One region of the Desulfatiglans parachlorophenolica genome, then DNA from elsewhere that is predicted to be linked to it. Evidence: riboswitches for the same ligand, from Rfam matches in the RefSeq annotation. Region 1 holds a riboswitch; each other region holds the start of a gene.
What was found. A riboswitch is a leader RNA that binds a small molecule or an ion and turns the genes downstream of it on or off. The one in region 1 is predicted to bind cobalamin.

Region 1 (6,974 bases):
CCCGAGGACCTTGGACTGAATCGTTATGAATACAATGACATAGCGGCGACGGGCAAATTGGATGCGGAATCCCTTCGGTTCCTGAAGGTTATCGCCGGCACAGGACCTCGCCCATGCATGGAACTCGCCTGTCTGAACGCGGGAGCGATCCTCTATTTGAGTGAAGAGGTGCGCGATATGCAGCAGGGGGTGGAAACATGCCTTGGCATCGTTGCACGTGGACAGGCGCTCAAGAAACTGTGTGAATGGGTCTATGTGCAATCCGATCCTGCAAAAAAAGGCGTCATGCGTCTGCTCAGGTTGGCTTCTTCGGCGGGTCTTGAAAAGGAAGTACGACAGTTTCTTTGACACACTCTGAAGAGGAGGAAAGGAACTGCGTAACCGGGATTCGTTAGTTTGTGTCCATCCGGAAATGATTTCCCGGTACAATCCGGTTTCCAATCCGGAAATGAGGATTTTTTCTTCACACGCTTCGCGTGCTCAGTCCCGCCGCTTCGCGGTGGGTTCTGGTTTGACAATATCAAGGAAATCAAGCTCTTGCGCGGATGCGACCTGGTGATTGCCGCACAAGCAAACGTGCAGATTGACGCCGAGATTGGCAAAAAAGACCATTGCCGGATGGAAACTTGTTAGCTGCGGAGGAAGATCAGGCAGAATTTTACATAGCCCATAGGATGATTCCACGCACGAGCGAAAACAACACAGCCCCGGCCAGGGTCGCCCCCATCATCAATCGGCAGGCCCGCGCGATGTGGGTGGGGGAAAGCGGATGACGCAGATCTCCAAGGGTCGGCATTTCCTCCAAGCGCCCACTGCGGTAAACCGGTCCGCCGAGTTGAACACCCAGTGCGCCGGCCGTGGAGGCCTCTGCCAGACCGGCATTGGGACTGTTGTGTTTGGGGCCGTCTCTCCAGGCCACCCGCCAGGCGGCACGGGGGTCCTCTTTCAATGCCCAGGCGGCCAAGGCCGTGAGCAAAACGTTGATGCGGGCCGGTAGATAATTGACCGCATCGTCGAGGCGGGCGGATGCCCAGCCGAACTGAAGATACCGTTCGTTCCGATAGCCGAAGGTCGAATCCAGAGTGCTTACGGCCTTATAGGCGACGGCTGCCACCGGTCCACCCAGAAAGGCGAAAAAAAGAGGTGCTATAATACCGTCCACCGTGTTTTCAGCCACGCTTTCCACTGTGGCACGCGTCACGCCGGCCTCGTCGAGTCGTGCGGTGTCACGCCCGACCATCAGGGAGACCCGCCGCCGCGCCAGAGGCAGATCGCCCTGCCTCAGGGCTGCCTGCACCGATCGGCCATGGCGGTCGAGGTCCCTGGCGGCGAATGCGGTGTACAGGATGAGGACGGCCATGATATGCCCCAGCCATGACGCCGCCCCTTCAGCTAAAGTCAGGCAGGCCCAGGTGGTCAGGGCGGCGATGCCGATGACGGCCAAGGCCGTCACCAGACCGGCGATCCTGGCGGATGCGAACCGGGCTCGCATAGGGGCCTCGAGGCGGATCGCCAAACCGCCGATCAGTTTCACCGGATGGGGCAGCCGACGGGGATCGCCGATGAGGTAATCCAGGGCGAGGGCAAGCCAGATGTAGAGGATCCATTTCATCGCAATCCCGCCGATCGATAGATTTTTTGGATATGCAGATTTTCCCGCACCACAGCGGCCAGGCGCTCCAGGGCGGCCTCCACCTCATAAGGCGCGGCGACGCGTCCCTTTTCACCTTCGGCCTGGGATGCCGCCTCGTAATCGGCAGGGTTTCCTTCAGGGAATGCGAAATCCTCCAGGAATGGCACCACTCCGAAGGTCGGCAGCCCGGTGTGGCGCTCGGTGAAGGCGATGGCGTCATCGAGCAAGGCCTGTCTGCCGCGATAGCGGTTGATCACGAATCCTTTGATCAGGGACCGCTCATGCTCCGACAAGAGGTCGAGGGTCCCGGCAAAGGCCGCGAAAAGTCCGCCCCGGTCGATGTCCCCCACCAGCAGGGACGTGGCCCGGGCATGATCGGCCAGGGCCAGATTGGCGAGGTCATGTGTTTTCAGGTTGACCTCGGCCGGGCTCCCCGCGCCTTCGAGCACCATCACGTCCGCCTCGGCCGCCAATGAGTCGTAGGCTTCGCGGACCGTTTTCCACAAATCCTTCTTGCAGGCGATGTACTCGGAGGCCGACATGTTGCCGATCGGTCTTCCGACCACGATCACCTGAGACCCCGATTCTGAAAGGGGCTTGAGCAGCACCGGATTCATCCGCGCGTCGGGCGGCAGACGGCAGGCCTGAGCCTGGACCAGCAGGGCGCGCCCTATTTCCCCGCCTTCGGATGTCGCATAGGAATCAAGTGACATGCTTTGGGCCTTGAACGGGGCTACTGTGTAACCGTCCTGGAGAAGGATGCGGCACAGGGCGGCGGTCAGCACACTCTTGCCTGCATGGGAAGAGGTGCCCAGAAACATGATGGCAGGTGTTTTTCGGGATTTGACGACGGCGGTCGGCCGGGATGGCTGGAGTACCCTGGCCAGTGCTGCGACGAGACACCGGTTTTCTGATGTCGTCCGCACCGCCACCCTGAAATAGTCTCTTCCCAGGCCGACGAAGTCGGTGCATACCCGGATAGCGATCCCCTGGCGCAGCACCTGTTCTTCCAACGCGACCGCATCGATGTCCGTCCGCTTGATTCGGACCAGCAGATAGTTCGCTGCACCGGGATAGACCTTCAACCCAGGCAGGGCGGACAGTTCATTCGCCAATATTTCCCGGCGGCGAACGGCATCCGAACGGCTCTTTTCGGCGTAGGCCTGATCACGCAAAACGCCTGTGCCGACGGTCTGAGCCACAGAACCCACGGACCAGGGCGGTAGAAACTCGCGCAATCGGGCGGCCAGAACGGCATCCGCCACAGCGTAGCCCAGACGAAAGCCTGGAATGGCATAAAGCTTGGTCATAGAGCGCACCACCACGACGTTGGAACGCTCGGCATGGATCAGGCTTTGGTAGTTCGGGACGAAGTCGGCAAAGGCCTCGTCCACCACAAAAAAGGAGTCCGGATAACGGTCGGACAAATCCACCAGACGGTTGATCTCGAAAAGCCTCCCGGTGGGATTGTTGGGCTGGCCCAGGACGACCATCTCTCCCCCCTTGAGTTTCCTTTCGAGCGTGTTCCAGGGTATGGCGAATCCGTCGCCTTCTTTGAGCGCCACTTCCTCGACGGACAACCCTTCACGCAGCACCGCAGTCCGGTAATCCAGGTAACTCGGAACGGGAAGCACCGCCCGGGACACGCACAGTACACGAGGCAAGGAGAAGAGCAGTTCTGTCGAGCCGTTGCCCACCGCGATTTTCTCCGACGAAATACCGTGATGGGCACCCAGTGCAGTGGCCAGACCGGAGGCGTGAGGATCGGGATAGTGGACCGCCTCACTCAGACTGCGGTTGACCAGGCTGCGCAAGGATTCTGGCGGACCCTGGGGATTGATGGAAGCCGAAAAGTCGAGGATTTTATCCCTGGGCAAACCCGCCCGTGCCGCCAGCAGGCCGATATTTCCACCATGTCCAAGATCCATTGTGCATCCCCTTGGGCGATCCGGGTGAGCGGCCCCCGAAGGATGAAGGTTTGCGAAGCAAAAAAATCCCGACCCTCCATGTTCAGAGTCGGGATGCCGTGTTCCATCCAAACTGCAGCCGTTCCTTTTCCGCGGGAATCGAAGCTGCAACCACCACCCGAGCAGGTCTTCCGGCTTCCGGATCATCCTAGCGGCCGCGCCTTCCCATCCAATCGGACAGTGGCATTCTGCGGCTTTCGTTCCCGGTTACGGCGGCGGGTCCGCGACGGCTTCGCACCGTCTTCCCTTTGATGCCATCGCAAATGGCGACTCGGTTGATCGCAATGTGGCACATCGAGCCATCAGCGGTCAACTTTTTTTTCAACTCCGTGATTTGAAGGTTGTCATAACTCATGCCGAGCGATGCTCACGATCGCAGATCATCGATTGTTTTGATTTGCAGATTTTGGCGCTACCCCTGTGGAGTACACGGTTCTGGATGCGACGGGAAGGGTGCTCCAGGAACAGGGCTGAAGGGTTTCAAGACTGTGATCGGGGAAAGAGACAGCCGGACTTTTCGAATGCTGAAATTTTCATGGTTTGCGCTGGAAAGAGGGAACAGACCTCGGACGTCTGTGAGTGGATGAATGTCGTCCGATCGACAGCAGATCTTTTTGAACAGCACATTCCAGCCCGGGGTGTTCCGAATGGGGCTGGCTGTGAGAAGAAATTTTTCTTGACAGGGTTTGTGGCGCCTGCTATCAACTCCATAGTTGTTCAGGTGCTCGTGAAGAGCTTAAGAGGGAACCCCGTGTGAATCGGGGACGGACCCGCCGCTGTAACCCCTCCCTTTTCCGCTTGAGAAGGGAACTGCTTTGGCACCAATGGCCACTGCCCGTCATAAGTCGGGTGGGAAGGCCGCCAGAGTGGGGGGGAAGTCAGAAGACCTGCCTGATCACATGGCCCTCGTATTTCGTGGTATGGGTAGGGGCTGAAGATTCTTGAGGGATAAAAATGGGGAATCCCCGGATCGACTTTGTCGACCGGGGATTTTTTTTGTCTTTGCGCCGGGATCGGCCTGGCCGAAAGGCATGCTCGAACCTTCAGTTCCCCTGTGCGTCGCGGAGCCGCCCGCCTGACCGAATTACGGATAGAAGAGGTCTGGCGGTGTAGCCCGGTTGGCAGCGGTTCACGGCACCCGTCCGGCCTCATCGGATGGGATGACGCAGTCCGCCGGCCGGGACCGTATGCGTCTTTTTGATTGCCCGCATCAAGGAACGGAGGAGGGAGGAGCGTTATGAAAATTCATTTTGGGAACGGGCTGAAGATCTTGATGGTTTTGTGTCTTCTCTGGGGGGTGCCTTCGGCTGCAGGGGCTGCAGATGAAAAGGCCGCTACCGCATCGGGTGCTGAGGAGGAACTTGCCGGTGAATCGGAGGAGAAGGACGTCGGCAGGGTGTATCTGGAGCCGACCGTCGTCACGGCGGATCGGATCCAGGAGCCTCTCGAACACGTGACCAAAAGCGTCAGCGTGGTGACGACACAGGAGCGTGACGATGCGGAGCAATATTTTCTGCCCGAGTTGCTCGATGACCTGCCCGGCGTTTACCTCAGGCGCAACGGGGGCCCCGGGCAATTCTCGGGCATCAGCATCCGCGGCTCCGGAACCCAGCATACCCAGTTTCGCTACAATGGCTTTCCCCTGAGGGATGCGGCGGACACACAAAGCACCCTTCAATACTTCATCGGAGACCTCTATGGCGCCTCCAATATCGAGCAGGTGGAGGTCCTGAAGGGCACGAGCAGCACCCTTTACGGTTCCCAGGCGATGGGTGGAGTCGTCAATGTGATCCCCGAAAAATGGGTCGACGGGCTCGGGTTGGAGTGGCGGAACGAGGTGGGGGAGAGAAACACCTTTATCCAGAACGGGCGTATCTTTTATGGCAAGGAGGACCGCTACTATCTGGATATCGATCCACAGGTTGTCACGACCGACGGCGAGAACAACGGCGGCCCGAACGATTATTACTATGACAGCCTCGGCGGCACCATTGGCGCGGGTCTTCGGTTCGGGCCGGGAATGTCGGTCGAATTCAGCTCCATCACCTTCGACTCCGACCTCGCCTTGAGCGAGGTGAATCCCGCACTGGATGCCAACGGGCAGGTCGTGAAAAATCTGGCCAGTGAAGACGAACACCGTGAAAGCCTTATGACCCAGCAGGGCCTGAGTTTCAACCACGACGTCTCCGCGTTTTGGGATTATGGCCTCCGAGGGTCTTACGGCCGAACGGAGCGGCACTACTTCTGGTCGGATACACCGGGGGACCAGTCCAACTATGACGGGGAAACCACATACCTCGAGATGCAGCACAATCTGCGTCCGCTGGATTGGCTCACGGTGACGGCAGGGGCGGACTACGAGAAATCGGTCTATGACGGCCGGGAGCCGCGCAACCCGTACCTGGGTGATTACGATCCCGTCTATTACAACGAGCAGTGGGACAGCTGGGATGCCTTCGGGCAGATCGGTGTGTCACTGCTCGAAGATGCGCTGCGGATCAATGCCGGGGGGCGCTACACCCATCATGAACGGTTCGATTCCAAGACCGTCGGGGAGTTCTCGGCCGCCTATGCCTTCGATACAGGCACCCGGATCCACGGGCACACCGGATCGGGGTACCGTACGCCGTCCCTTTACGAGACCTACGGCGGGTACCTGTGGAACGGGCAGGTCATCAGCATCGGGAACCCGGATCTTCGCCCCGAGGAAAGCCGGAGCTATGAACTCGGTGTCGATCAGATGTTTATGGACGGACAGTTTACCATGGGGCTTACCTGGTTCCGCACCGATTTCGATGATCTGATCATCTTTGACGGTTTTGCGAATCGGTATGAAAACGCCAGTGAAGCCAAGGCGGAAGGGTTCGAGAGTTATGTGAACGTGAGACCCAACAAGCGGATCGACTTTGCGGCTGTCTACACCTATGCGTCGTCGCAGTACAAGGAAAAGGACAGTGACATCTGGGTCCGGCGGGAATATCTGCCCCGCAACAAGGCCAGCTTCATCACGACGGTGATTCCTGTGGAGGATCTGAGGGCTTCGGTGAGGATCAACTGGAGCGGCGACCGGATCGTGCCGCTCTATGACCCGAGTTGGAACAAGGTTCGTTATGAAGAGCCCAGCGTGGTGAGTGTGGATGCCGCCTTGAGCTATGCCGTGTGCAAGTGGCTGGAGGTCTGGCTGCGGGCCGAAAATCTACTCGACAAGGAGTACACCGAGAGTGGATTTACCATGCCCGGGCGCTGGATTTACGGCGGGACGAAGATCACCTTTTAACCCTCTCCTGATCACGGGGGGTCCGGGTGCAGGGGGGAAACCCCCTCACCCGGCATCGACAGAGAACCGTTCCAGCGGCCATCCCAGCGGAGTCGCC
Region 2 (6,974 bases), 2.5 Mb from region 1:
ACCATGAGTGCCGTCACTTCCTGCGGGTAGGCGCTCACCCCCTCCTCGATGACCCCATGGTCCCCGGCAAACACGAAGACCTCGCGGTTGGTCACATCGGGCCGCGCCTCCTGCCGGATGGCTGCAACGCGGGCGGCGATCTCTTCGAGCCTCCCGAGGCTGCGGACGGGTTTCGTCAGGCTGTCGAGCCGCTTCCAGGCCTCGCTCAGCCAGTGCTCGGAGAGCGGTTGAATCTGTGTCGTGATTTCCTGCCACTGCATCAGTATCTTTCCTCCGGTTCTTTCGAAATCCTGTTGCACAATCTTGAACCGGCCTACGGCTTTTGCCGCCGACCGGTATGAAAACCGAAACCAAAACCCGCATGGCCCTGCGGATGCGCGGAGCCGATGGTGCTGCAGGCTCGGTCCCCGATCCCGGGGGCGCGGCCTGCGCTGGAGGTTATTTCCTACTCTCTGAGCGAAAACATGACGGGTATCGAAACCCGCATCGCAACCGGGTGGTTCCCGAGCCTCGCCGGTTCGAAGACCCAGTCCTGCACCGCCGTCATCGCGGAGGCATCCAGAACGCTGTGGCCGCTCGACTGCTCGATCTCGAGATCGGTGGCGCAGCCCGCCGGGGTGACCAGAACGTCCAGGATCACGGTTCCTTCGTATCCTCTGCGTTTTGCCAGGCTGGGATACCGCGGCGGCGGATTTTCCCGATATCTGGGGACGGCCTTGCGGATGCCGTCGACCCTTCCGACGTCGCTTTGCTTGAAGACCTTGCCTGCTGCTGTGGCTGCGGGGTCGCTGGACACGGATTCCAGCGGTATCTGCGGCTCCGGGTTGTGAAACGGAGCCGGCCTGGGATGGGCGATCTCCGGCTCTCCGGCTTCAGCAGGGATCGTCGCAGCCGGGGGCTGCGCCGGCTGTTCGGGGGCAGGGGGCTCGATCCGATCGGGCAGCGCGGCAGGTTTGGTCTGTACGACGGGCTGAGGCGCCCTTGGGGGTGTCGTCTTGGGCCGCCGGCTTTGGGGCGGGCTGGGCGGCGCAGAGACCGACCTCTCGGGCGGGGAGGGGGCCGGGGGGTGCGGCGTGACCTCCGGGGCCTTTGCCGGTGGGGGCGGCGTCATCACGAACGTCATCTCGAGTGGTTGGGCGGCAGGTTTGGCACAGGGGGCGGTTTCGAGCCGGCCGTCGCCGAGGCCGAAGAAGAGGAGACCGTGCAGGGCCAGGGCCGCCGCGGCGGGGAGAGTCAACGGTCTCATGGGGTTTTCTCCGTCTCCGCCTGCAGGGAAACCCGGGTGATCCCCGCTTCCCTGATCCGGTCGAGGACCCGGAAGAGGTCCTGGTAGGGGATGGTCCGGTCTGCGAAGAGCAGGACGCCCCCATCAGGGCTGTCCTTGGCCTTTTCCGCCAGTGCCGCCGCGAGGGTGTCGAGGGTGGCGGGGTCTTCGTCCAGGTATAGGGCGCCGTCCCCCTCGAGCGTTACGGACAGGGTCCATTTTTTTTCGATGGCCGCGGATTCCGACGAGGGCAGGAGGACAGGCAGCCCGTGGTGGACCGCCATCGAGAGCATCGCGTAAATAAAAAAGACCAGGAGGAGAAAGACGATATCGATCAGCGGGATCATCTCCACCCGGACCCTTTTCTGGTGATAGAGCGGGACCTTCATACGTTATCCATTCACCCTTGGCTCGAATACGCGCTCGCTCCTCATCTCTGGACGCCCTCCGGGAGGCAACGCTGTATGAGTTTTTCGTAAACGATCTCCAGGCTGGTGGCGTATTTCTCGATCGTCAGAACCGCATTTTCCACGCGGGATGTGAAGTAGTTGTAAGGGAAGACGCTGAAGATCGCGATTCCCAGTCCGGCGGCGGTGGTGATCAGCGCCTGGGCGATGCCGCCGGTCACCGCCTGGGGATGCTCGATGCCCATGTTCCCCAGGATCTCGAAGGAGGCGATGATGCCGAGGACGGTCCCGAAGATTCCGAGGAGCGGGGTGACGGTGATCATCGTGTCGAGGACGCTCAGGTAGCGCCTCATGCGCCTGACCTCGTCGGCCGCGCTGGTCTCCATGGCCTTGGCCATCGAAAAGTCGCGGTGAAGGATGCCGGTGACGAGGATCCGTATGATGTAGTCCCTGGATCCGGCCGTTTTGATCCGGACGCTTTCCCAATCCCCCGTGCGGCAGAGTTCGAGGACCTCGTTGACGAGGTTCTGGTCGCGGCGCCGGTCCTCCTTGAGCCAGAAGACGGTCTTCTCGATGACCACGGTCAGCGACAGGATGGAGCAGAGCAGCAGCGGATACATGATGGGGCCGCCGCTCAGAAAGATGTCGATCATAGGATGGACCTCCCGATGCGTTTCCGATCCGCAGCGCAGCAGGGCCGGAGACGCGTTTTTGCATGCAAATCGAATTACGCTTCCGCGCAGGCCTGGCTTTCCGCGCAACGCTCCGCCCGCCCGACCAGGCTCACGCGCGGGGCGCCCGTAGCCGGGTTCCGATCTACGAGCACGCGGCAGCTGTATGCGGCGCTGATCCCTTCGGACGTGACCACCTCGGCGGGTGCGCCCGCGCTGAAAAGGCGGCCGTTTTCGAGGATGATCAACCGGTTGCAGTACAGGGCCGCCAGGTCGATATCGTGCGTGACCGCGACGACGCTCACCTGTTTGTCGCGGACGAGCGATGCGATCAGCTCGAAGATCTCCATCTTGTATTTGATGTCCAGGAAGGCCGTCGGTTCGTCCAGCAGGATGATTTCCGGTTCCTGGGCGAGTGCCCTGGCGATCAGCACGCGCTGCTTCTCGCCCCCGGACAGTTCGTGGATCGATCGATCGGCCAGCCGTTCGACATCCACGGTGCGCAGGGCCTGCATGGCGATCTCGATATCCCGGTCGCTCTCGAACTGGAGGCGCTTCAGGTGAGGTGAGCGGCCCATCAACACAACCTCCAGCACGGTGAACGAGAATTGAAACGGTTGTTCCTGGGCGACGAAGGCGATACGGCGTGCGAGTTCGCTGCGTTTGAACGCGCCGATGGGGCGTCCGCTGAAGAACACCGTGCCGCTCTCCGGTTTGAGCAGTCCATCCATGAGCTTCAGCAGGGTGCTCTTGCCGGACCCGTTCGGCCCGAGGATGCCCACCAGTTCACGGCTCCCGATTTCCAGGCGGATCCCTCCGAGGGCCAGGGTGTCTTCGTAGCGATAGCTCACGTCGTCGAGGGTCAGGATCGGTTCCATTGGCTGCCTCGGGTCCGCAGAAGGATCACGAAAAAAGGAGCGCCCAGGAAGGCCGTCACGACCCCGACGGGCAGTTCGCTGGGCGAAACCACCCAGCGCGCGAAGGTGTCGCAGACGATCAGGAGGATGGCCCCCCCGAGGGCCGACACAGGGACGAGAAGCCGGTGATCCGGGCCGAACATCATGCGGGCGAGGTGCGGCACGATCAGTCCGATGAATCCGATCAGACCCGAAAGGGAGACGACCAGTCCGATCATCAGGGATACCAGCAGAAAACAGAGGAGCTTGGTCCTTTCGACGTCCACCCCCATGTGGCAGGCCGTCTCGTCCCCGAGGGTCATGAGATTCAGATCGCGGGCGAAGCCGTAAAGGATCGCCGCCGCCAGGATCACGACGGGCGCGATGATCGCCGACTGGCCGAAATGGCTTTGGGACAGGTCGCCGTAAAGCCAGAAGAGCATGGTGTGCAGACGGCTGTCTGTGGAGGTGGAGACGAAGAACATGATGACGGCGGTGAAAAAGGCGTTGATGATGACGCCCGTGAGCAGAATGGTCGAAGACTCCATCCCCATCCTGCGTCTGCCGAGAAGGAGGACGAGGAGGATGGTCACCAGTGCGCCCGCAAACGAAAAGACCGGGATGCCCAACTGAAAGCTGAAGCCGAGCATGATCCCGATGATGGCGCCCAGAGCGGCCCCGCTCGATACCCCGAGGATGAATGGTTCGGCGAGAGGGTTGCGGAGAAGCGCCTGAAAGACGGCGCCTCCGAGGGAAAGGGCGAAGCCCACGAGGCCGGCGAGCAGGACGCGTGGGAGGCGGACCTTGAGAACGATCAGCTCCGTTGTGCCGCCCGTACTTTCCCCCAACAGGGTGCGGCAGAGTGCCGAGAAGGAGATGTCGGCCGTTCCGAGCCAGAGAGAGAAGAGGATCGCCCCGCCGAGAAGACCGCTCATGACGGCTGAAATAAGAAGGACCTTGCCGGGGGTTACCCGTCGATGCAGGATCATGGCCGCTCCCAGAGGATTTCCGGGTGGATGAACCGGGCCGCCTCTTCGAGACCGTCTACGATGCGGGGCGAAGGGCGGTCGACGAGGTCCGAATCGATCAGGTGTACGCGGTGGCTGCGGGCGGCCGGGATGTCTGTCAAACGCAGCCAGCCCTGGCGGGCCTCTTCGAACCGGCCGCCGCGGTCCATGGAGGAGACCAGGATCACGTCGGGTCTCTGGCGGATGACCTCTTCCAGGCTGATCCTGGGGTAGGTGAAGGGCTCCTCGCTGAATGGGTTCCAGCCGCCGGCCAGGGTGATCAGGTCGTTCAGGAAGGTGTCCCGATTGATCGTCATGATGGGGCGCAGGTTGATCTGCACGAAGACCTTCGGCCGAGGCAGACCGCGGACCTTTTCCGCTACGCGTTCGGCGCGGGCCTTCAGGGCCTCGGCCGCCGCCGCGCCGTCCCGGGTGGCGCCGCAGACGCGCCCCAGGAGCGTGATGGTGTCCAAGGCCTCGTAAATGTTCCGCGGGTTGGTGGTGAAGACCCGGATGCCGGCGGTTTCGAGGGTCTCGACGACGCTCCGGCTGTTCCCATCCGCCGTGGCGATGACGAGGTCCGGGGCGAGGCTGATGATCTGCTCGATGTTCAGGTTGACATAGCTCCCGACCTTAGGCTTGCCGCAGGCCTCCGGCGGGTAGGTGCTGTATTGGGTGACACCCGCCACCCGGTCTCCCAGGCCCAGAAAATACAGGATTTCCGTGATGCTGGGGGCGAGGGAAACGATCCGTCGAGGGGGTGAGGGCACCGTAATGTCTTTTCCCGTTGCGTCTCGAAAAACCCCGGCCGATGCGGGGACCGCAGCCGATGCGAAAACAAGGCAAAGACAGGCGCAGAGATGGCGGATCAGCTTCATAGTAAAAAAAACCCCCGAATCACGTTCTGATCCGGGGATAGCCCTGTTCATATCCGAGAGATCCGGAGACAGCCGTCTTTCCGTCACGGCACGCATCTCCCTATCCAGGCAGGTCTTCTGACTTCTCCGCCCTTACGGCGGCCTTCCCATTCCGGTTACAGCGGAACAGTGGCTATCATGGCCGTAAGGTTCCCGCGTTTTTCAGCGGAGCGGAGTAACAGCGGCGGGCCCATCCCCGATTTGCACGGGGTTCCCTATTAAGCCTCGAAAGGCGCCTGAATAACCTTGAAGGGCTTCCCGCTCCGCAGGGATCGGGGCGCCCGCACACGCTTCAAAACCAGACAGGATGAGATGGATCAACACCGGGAAATGGAGCGAACACACGGCTGAACTTCACACCAAACCTGTCCTGCACCAGGACTCCCCACCAAAGCAGCAACGCCGCCTCGGCGCGATTTCCAGAGTGAAGCGAGTTTCACAATTCTTCCAAAAATTCATTATAACGCGAAAATTGAAATTTTGTCAAGCGGCAAAACACTCCTGGTACCTGGAGGGTGGTGCGGCACAATAAGACCGGGGAACAGCAGCGCCCTTATCTATAGATCAGATCCGTGAAACCAAAAGGGCAAGGCCCACCCGGACGGGTGGGCCTTGCGGATCCGCGAAGGTCTTGCTCCTATCGGCTCAGGAGGAATGCTATTGCAGGATAAAACCGAGGAAAGGCTCGCCGGAGGCCCGGTGACGTTCCATCTGGTTTCTAAGCTGATTGAGAAAGACCCGGAGGTCGAGGGGCGCAGCCTCTCCTACGCCACCTATGAACCCCATCACCTCATCCGTATTTTCGATCACGCCGTAGCCTCCCTGCACGACGCTTTGAACGGCTCCACGATTGGCCTTGACGAGCTGTCGGGCCTGGAGCAGCAGCCTCGGATGGGTCAAAAGCACCCGCAGGAAATTGTCCGCCTGGTTGTAAATCATACCCGAGCAAAACTGCCCGAAGGCGGTCTCGGCCATCACCTTGTCGCGATAGTCGCGGAAGAGGGCGAGGTCCCCGGCGACAGGGAACATGGTTCGATAGGCGGCGTACCAGTCGACGCTGGGGCCGTAGGCGCTCCCGTACTGGTAGGTCCAGTATCCGAACTGCACGTCACCGGCCAACTGGCTGTAGCCGATATTGAAATACCCGCCAAGGCCTCCCCAGGAGGACCCCCAGCTGTTCTTGCAGATAAAGGAACTGTTCGAGTCGTTCCACCCGACGACGAGGACGAAGTGGTTGCCTTCATATGTTCCGCTTGTCTTGGTGTAAACGCCGGTGCTGTAACTGTAAAAATCGCTGTAGACTTTATACCACACAACCACGGGGCCGTTGCTATAGATAGCGTTCTTGATCTCGGTGCTGGTCGCGACTTCACCGCTGTTTGCATAATCCCAATTTGTAAGATAATAGGCGTCATCCTGCCAGTTGGCACAGGCATTCGCGCAGGGTCCTTTGGTTCCGGTGTAGGGATAGCAGGATTCCACCGCTGTGCCGGGGTTCTTCAGGTAATCCGACGCGGTGCTGGCATAGCCGCCGGTGCAGTCACCCGCGGTGCTGCAGGAAAGCACGATCTGCTCCGAGAGGTCGAGAGTGGAGCCGGGAAGGCTGTTGGTGATCATGTACTTGGACTCGAGGGCGGCCACCGTCGCAAAGCAGAAACAGGAGCCGCACCCGCCCTGGTTCTTGACCGAACTGACGTAGTTTGAACCACTTATGTTGCGCCAGTCGTACTGGGATGGGAGGACGGTAAACAGGGGCGCCGCGGCCGGCACCTCGGCCTCGGGGCCGGCCGTCTCTTCCATGGCTCCCAGGAG
Region 3 (6,974 bases), 1.4 Mb from region 1:
GCGTTGAGGGGCTTGCAAAGGAGATAGGCCCCGAACAGCAACCCCCCCCCCATTACGCTAACGAGATAGACTTCATTCCAACAAATCCCGGAAAAGCTGCCCATCTGCCAGAGCACAAATCCCTTGAGCTTCTTTTCTTCGGCAAAGGCGATCAGGACACTTGTGATGGCATGACAAAGGTACCCCGTCATGAGCCCTATGACCAGCAAGGTGACGACACTCCTTATCCTGCCTGCCACCGTCAGGATAATCAGCATCACAGCCAATGCCCCGGCAAAGGCCGCCACGCTTATGAAAAGCGGATGGATGCTCAGAATCCCCAAACTCAAACCACCCAGCATGACCAGCCCCACCATGAGGGCAGCCCCGGATGAGACGCCCAAGATATAGGGGCCCACAATAGGATTGCGGAAGAAGACCTGGAGCAAAAGACCGGCCGCTGCCAGATAGGCCCCGCACAATGCGCCGGCCAGGGCCCGAGGCAGACGTATCTCCCATATGATGGCACCATAGGTCGAATCAGAAACGTTCTGACAAATGATCTTGCAGACTTCAACAAACGGAATGCTTTCCGTGCCGACGCCGATGTTCACAAGAAGGGAGACTGCCAGAAGGACCAAGAACAGGATGAACAAACCGGCATATCTTGCTATATTCATGCTATATATACCTCACGCCCTTAGAAGAACGCTATGTAGATGGGTCTGGAAATGACCGTACTGCGCTTTCACACCCTTTCACTTCCGGGGAAGCTCAAAAAAATAATGAGGATCCGTTTTTTCCGGGAACAATCCGGGATGAAAAATCGCTGCGAGTTCTTCGATAATGCCTGCCACATCCGCGGTCTGATACAATTTGTAGCCTGTAAAAAAAATCCTTCCCTCGTTCATAGGCTTGATTTCCACTGCCTCAAGCAACCTGTTCGCTTGGCGAAGCCTTTCCTTGGATGTGATCCCGCTCTCCGGTCCACGGTATGTGATGAACATTTCAGCCCATTTTGTCCTTGCAAAGAATTTCTCCAGGGTAACCTGCATGCAGCTTGCGCCTTCAAGATCACGAAACAGATAATCGCCCCCCGCCTTTTCCACCAACTGCCCAGCCCATGAGTTCCCGGGCTCGACCAATACCTTCCTTTCGTAGATATCCCCCCAGACAAGCTTCGGCCTTGTCATCGCATTCTCCAATCTGACCGATATTTCATTAATTTTTTTGAACTGTACATCTACAAAAGACGCTGCCCGCTTCTCTTCAACGTAAAACACCGAAAGAAATTCAATGAATTTTATGTGCGCGTCCAGGTCCTTGGCGATCCTGGTTGAGGTCAATACGCATGGGATGGAGAGTTCTTCGAGCTTTGGGATAACGCCTTCATCCCAGGTAAAAACCACGTCCGGCTGGATGGCCCTCAATCTCTCGAAATCGATCGACTTGTACTCCCCGAGATAGGATATGCTGCCGTCTTTAATCCCCTCTCTTATCTCAGGGATGTGCCATCTCTCCTCAGAGGCGATAACACCTCTAACGCTGTCCAGCCGTCCCAGCTCTTTGATCAGCGCAGCATCGTATCCAGAATACACAACGACCTTTTGCACAGGGATTCTTATGGCTTTTCCCTCTTTGTCTGTGTTCTTGGCGGTGTCAGTACGCGGCACCAGCAGCACTTTTCTCCCGATGCCGTCCGTGATTTCCTTGGAGCCGTTCTCGAGAGACTTGATGGAAAACTCGCCGTACTGCTCGAAATCTGTACTGCACCCCCCGAATAAAAGCACAAAAAGGTAAGAGACCATCAGTAGATGAGGCATGCCAGGCCGTCTGTTTATCGTCTTGGATCGTTGCGACCCCTCGTAATGCTTAACAGGCATGCCGTAGAACACCTGCCCGCCGTTGATACGGGACTGAATGACAGAGATGAGGTAGAGTACAAGCCCCAATCCAAACATAACTCCCCCCGCAATCATCAACCTGATGCCCGGGTCTCTTCTGAGCGTCATATTGATATAGGGCGGCCTCTTGTTCCCTTCGCTTTTTGGGGAAAAATCTTGAATGAATAGGCCCCACCCCTTATACATCATAGGGTGGTTCATGGAGATTCTCTTTTCATGATCCTCATGCCGGTCGTAGATGGAAAGAGTCCCAGAAACGGTTTTTGCCTCTCCTTCCATGCCCAAGAACTCACGATCTCCCTTGAAGAAATCTATCCTCAAATCCTTCAGAACAACAACTATGTCAGATCCCGGAACAATCATACTTCCTCCTACGTCCAGTATATGCCCATGCGAATTGACCCCAAGCGTATGGCTTGCAAGCTGCCCCAAAAGGAGAAAGAGAAAGCCGAGATGAATAACTGATGGAGATAGCTTTAAAGCAAGTTTCAAAAAACCATTCCCATAGAATCTTTTGATAACGGAAATCACCTTGTTTATGCTGCACACCGATGTGGTTATTCCAAGAGATAACAACAAATACAAACAGACAAAGAACCACCAAGTGGCTTTGAGATTGTTCAGTCCATATGTGACAACCCATTCTTGAATCGTTATGCTGTCAAGCACTGCAAATATCTTCGGATTGTCTCTCATGATGAAAGAGCCTACCAAAATATCCGCAACAATAAGATATATCAGACAGACTGAAAGAGAAGGCCTTCCCAAAAAGGTCCAAATCGCCCTAAAAGAGATCATACAATCCGCCATTAAATACTCTCGGAATATGCATTGCGCCAATCTGAGGCAAGTAGTCCAAGCTTAATATCATTACTGCGCCTCCCACAAGTATCCAGATCTTTTTGTTTTGATCCCATCCTTTAAAAAGGTGAAGATGCAAAAAACCGGCATAGTAGAGCCAGACTGCAATTGAATGAAAATAGTAGTGATTCCACGAAACCGTGTCAGATCTTCCCGCATAGCTCCATAACATGCCAAACATGCCCGATACTGACATGAAGGCAAACCCCCAGATAATCATCTGATACGGAATACCATCTCTTCTCTTCCTCACAAGAGAGCAAACGGCAAGATAGGCCCCGGTTATCAGACAGCCATGGCCAACAAAGGCAAAAAGATGAAACAAATGTGCGTGGATGCTCTTTGACTGCATGGTAAAGGGCGGGTAGTACCCTTCTGAAAAAAAGACAGCGACAAGCGAGAAGAGTGCGATGAGCGGTAGGAGGGATAGGCCGTCTTTTGCTGTTCCTGAAATGATGAGGACAACGGAAACGGCGGCTACGCATATGGGGAGGAAGAACGGTTCCTCGAACATGTTGCAGTACGGCCATACAATGACTCTGCCGGATATCTCAGAGACTGCATTGATCAAAATGCCTGCTGTGAAAAACCAGATGGCAGGCTTCTCCCTTGCCAAAAGGTGAAAGACCGTACCTACCAGGTAAAAGCCGGCCGCGATATAGAAACTCTTTAGCGGAAATGTCAAGGAAATCACGCTCTGCCCTTTCTCCGGTATCCTCAAGAATTGGCCTAATTGCCGCTCTGCCAATCTTTTCCCGACGCAGAATGCCCCCTTCGCGGCCGAACTCCAAATCGAGCAGGAGGCGTAGTTGCCCTCGCCGTCCTCCCATACCGCCAGTCATATGGCTCCGTACCATAGCGGTACAGTAATTAGTCTCCATCCGGGAATGCTTTATCCAGCATGACCCGCTTTCCAATCCGGAAATGAGGATTTTTCTTCACCGCTTCGCCGCTCAGTCCCACCGCTACGCGGCGGGTCCCGGTTTGGCCAATATCAAGGAACTCAAGCGCTTGCGCGGAGACGACCTGTAGGTCGCCGCACAAGCAAACGTACAGAGTGACGCCGAGATTGGCCAAAAAGACCATTTCCGGATAGAGACTAATTACATTGAAGCTGCTTCACGAGACCGAGCAGCGACACGACTCCAAGCTTTGTGAAGAAGCGCACAGGGAAGGCCTCGTTCATATGGGAAGCGACACCGAATTCCACTTCCGCCAAGTCTGGGGATATAAACCCTAAGCATGGGCTGGGGCACGTACCGACCCTCCTACAGTTCTTTCTCAATACGCTGCCATTCAGCGTTGAGATGTTCCATGAAATTTTCGATTGATAGGCCGTCAACTCCGGGAGCACTCTTGTTCGCCCTGACTCGGCGATAGGCCCCCGACATGTCCTCACGTTCAACCACTGCTTCCATTGAATGAAGATTCTTCGCCTGGGAGTATCCCGTCCCCGCGGTGACGTTTGACGCACCAAGCCCTTGCTTTCCGCACAGATATCGGACTTTGAAGATATGTGACTCCTCATCCAGCATGACCACCTCATGTAAGGTTCCTGTTCGTCGGACCAGCGCCTTGCCTGCGCCTTCTTTCAGCTCCTGTCTCCTGGCTGGCACCCTTGCCGTCCGGCTAACACCTCCCCCTGACAGGCGTGTAGAGGACTTTCACCTCCACGATTGTGGGCTCTCCCGGGCGCACACAAAAAAAATCCCCGGACCGTAATGAACCGATCCAGGGATTTCCCAATTTTACCCTTAGAACCGTTGAGCCACCTCTGTCCACGAAGGTTTGCTCTCTCACCGTTCAGGCAGGTCTTCTGACTCTCGGATCTCCCTACTTGCCGCGCCTTCCCATCAGATAATCAGTCACTTGCTGACCACCCAACAGTGGCGATGTGTGGCTTTCGTCCCCGATCACAGCGGCGGGTCCGCCCTCGATTCTCACGAGGTTCCCCTTTGAGCCTGCTCCAGGCACCTGAACGGCAGATTATATTCTTATGATGCTAATGATGCTATTCGTCCATAGGAAACATTTCAAGAAAAATTCTTGCACAAATAATACTCAATATCATTGACTTAAGAAGCCGGGGCTAAGGTTTTTACTTGCATATATAGCAAGTTATACTTCTCTGTCAGCAGTATAAAATGAATCAAATGTCAATTTCAAAGGAAGTGACATATGCATACGGAAAAATTATGTAAAAATGTTGCGCTTGGCACAGAATCTACTTTCCAAAATTTGCATCAAACCGATTAGGTTCCTTAGAAAACATTTCCATTTTCATAAATTTCTTCAACCGCACAGTTTCTCTGAAAAATATTTTTCCCACAATCGTAAGGTATCCTTCACTGCCGTTTTATTTTTCCTCATGCATCTCGTCCACTGTTCATTACAGAGAGAAATCGACGAGTTTTTCAGCTTCTTGGATCTTCCGATCGCTCCGAAAGAAAGGTCACGGCTGGTATATCTATCGTCTATGAAAAACAATATCGTGCATCTCTTTACTCGACGACCCATCAGCAAAATCCTTCAAGCCATATCCATACTGCTCAGCAAGTCTTTATCGATTATCCGACCAAGCCGGAAAAATCCCGGGAAGAGGGAATGCACAAACCAGCACGTCCGATCCGGTCCCCGGACAAAAAAAACCCCGACCGAAATAACTCGATCCGGGGATTTCCCAGTTTCATCCTCAGAACCACAGAGCCACCTCCCTCCGCGAAGGTTTGCGCTTTCTCCGTTCGGGCAGGTCTTCTGACTCTCGGATCTCTCTACTTGCCGCGCCTTCCCACCAGACGATCAATCATTTACTAAACACCCGGCAGTGGCGATATGCGGTTTTCGTCTCCGATTACAGCGGCGGGCCCGTCCTCGACTTTCACGAGGTTCCCTATTAAGCCTGGTTAAAGGCACCTGAACGAATTTTCTTCTTTCAGAGGAAAGCTACTGAGGGCAAGAATAAAAGTCAAGAAAAATTTGGTATCGTTCTGCGACGTTCCCAGTTTACACCCAAAGGCCTTGTTCAGGCCCTTCAGTTAGAGAAGCGAACTCCCTGACTTTCCCGACATATCCACCATCACCCCGAAAGAGGGCGTGTCCATCGTTGCGATGAGGGATCCTGACGACGCTGGAGACCTCTATACCCACGATGGTGCACGTATCTGCGCCAAGAATGCCATCGTCTCCTTCGGATCCTCCCTCTTGATTTTGGGCGGTGTTATGGGGTCATTTGCCGGTCTCCCGCCGCAGGCAGGCCCTCACCTGGTCGGCATCCTCCAGGGCGAGGACAGAGCGGGCCAGGTGTCTGGCCTCACCGCTGTCAACCGTTAGGATCGTTTTCTTCACCTCCGGGATGCGCGGCGCAGTAGCCGAAAGGGAACTGAACCCTAGCCCGATGAGCACGGGGATGGCCAGGGGGTTGCCGACCATGTCCCCGGCCGGGTTTCCCGGCACGCGGCGCAGGATGTTCTCGTAGATGCAGGCCTGCCCACCTCCTCGGCCTGCCCGGCCCTGGCGCGCAGGACCGGGTCTGGAAGTGCGCCGAAGATGACGGCGAGGTCGTTTACGCTCTGCACGACGGCGTCAGCCGCCGGCCGACCGGACTGGATCCGGTCCGTAATGCTTCCGTGGAAAAGCGGGCTCTCCGGCATGGCCAGGAGCGCCTCCCTCGCGGCACCGTCTTCCAACCCTAGGAGCGCCGCCGCAACCTCCCGGCAGACGGCCTCGAGGCGCCCGAGTTCCAAGGCCGCCTCCTGCGGGTCGAGTTTCCGGCCGCTGACCTCAAATTCCACATGCCGAAGCCTGAACACCGGCCCGATGCCGATCCCAGGCGAAAGGGCCTACCCCTCTATGCAGTGATTCGCTGCCAAGCGCTCCCTCCTTGCATTCCATTGTCCCTTCCGGCCCGCGGCAACGATCCCCCAAGACGGCATGCGGGGGCTTCTCCCACTGGCTGAACTTCATGTCTTTTAACCCCAATCAGCCGTCGAGGCAAAGATTAATATGCCCGAAGACGAGCTTGATTCAGCCAAAAGGGCATCCATTACCCTTTACTAGGGCATTGCAATCCGCTCCTAAAAGTATTACTATGAGCAGTAATACCATCCACCGGAGGCACAACCATGAGAGTCACCACAAAAGGCCAGGTTACCATCCCGGAGCGCATCCGCGACAAACTGGGCATAACGCCGTCCACCGAAGTCGATTTCATTGAGGAAGGCGGCCGCGTTT

Region 2: it holds a riboswitch for cobalamin, as region 1 does, so the genes downstream of both, ACZ500_RS10395 (cobalamin-binding protein) here and ACZ500_RS21865 (TonB-dependent receptor plug domain-containing protein) in region 1, are expected to answer to the same signal.
Region 3: it holds a riboswitch for cobalamin, as region 1 does, so the genes downstream of both, ACZ500_RS01645 (hypothetical protein) here and ACZ500_RS21865 (TonB-dependent receptor plug domain-containing protein) in region 1, are expected to answer to the same signal.

The regions. Positions count from the first base shown of each region.
Region 1 covers NZ_AP042460.1:4,704,688-4,711,661, forward strand. Annotated here, with positions in the region: gene trpD (anthranilate phosphoribosyltransferase) at 1-348, shown strand, start outside; gene ACZ500_RS21850 (hypothetical protein) at 481-612, opposite strand; gene cbiB (adenosylcobinamide-phosphate synthase CbiB) at 659-1,612, opposite strand; gene ACZ500_RS21860 (cobyric acid synthase) at 1,609-3,561, opposite strand; cobalamin riboswitch at 3,705-3,890, opposite strand; cobalamin riboswitch at 4,303-4,509, shown strand; gene ACZ500_RS21865 (TonB-dependent receptor plug domain-containing protein) at 4,838-6,877, shown strand.
Region 2 covers NZ_AP042460.1:2,229,875-2,236,848, reverse strand. Annotated here, with positions in the region: gene cobT (nicotinate-nucleotide--dimethylbenzimidazole phosphoribosyltransferase) at 1-260, opposite strand, end outside; gene ACZ500_RS10420 (energy transducer TonB) at 446-1,246, opposite strand; gene ACZ500_RS10415 (ExbD/TolR family protein) at 1,243-1,653, opposite strand; gene ACZ500_RS10410 (MotA/TolQ/ExbB proton channel family protein) at 1,695-2,324, opposite strand; gene ACZ500_RS10405 (ABC transporter ATP-binding protein) at 2,399-3,220, opposite strand; gene ACZ500_RS10400 (FecCD family ABC transporter permease) at 3,205-4,227, opposite strand; gene ACZ500_RS10395 (cobalamin-binding protein) at 4,224-5,210, opposite strand; cobalamin riboswitch at 5,214-5,417, opposite strand; gene ACZ500_RS10390 (C1 family peptidase) at 5,820-6,974, opposite strand, start outside.
Region 3 covers NZ_AP042460.1:353,884-360,857, reverse strand. Annotated here, with positions in the region: gene ACZ500_RS01665 (FecCD family ABC transporter permease) at 1-659, opposite strand, end outside; gene ACZ500_RS01660 (ABC transporter substrate-binding protein) at 738-2,681, opposite strand; gene ACZ500_RS01655 (hypothetical protein) at 2,668-3,492, opposite strand; gene ACZ500_RS01650 (hypothetical protein) at 3,615-3,830, opposite strand; gene ACZ500_RS01645 (hypothetical protein) at 4,013-4,279, opposite strand; cobalamin riboswitch at 4,534-4,737, opposite strand; cobalamin riboswitch at 5,472-5,676, opposite strand; gene ACZ500_RS01640 (hypothetical protein) at 5,970-6,173, opposite strand; gene ACZ500_RS01635 (phosphoenolpyruvate-utilizing N-terminal domain-containing protein) at 6,131-6,535, opposite strand; gene ACZ500_RS01630 (AbrB/MazE/SpoVT family DNA-binding domain-containing protein) at 6,866-6,974, shown strand, end outside.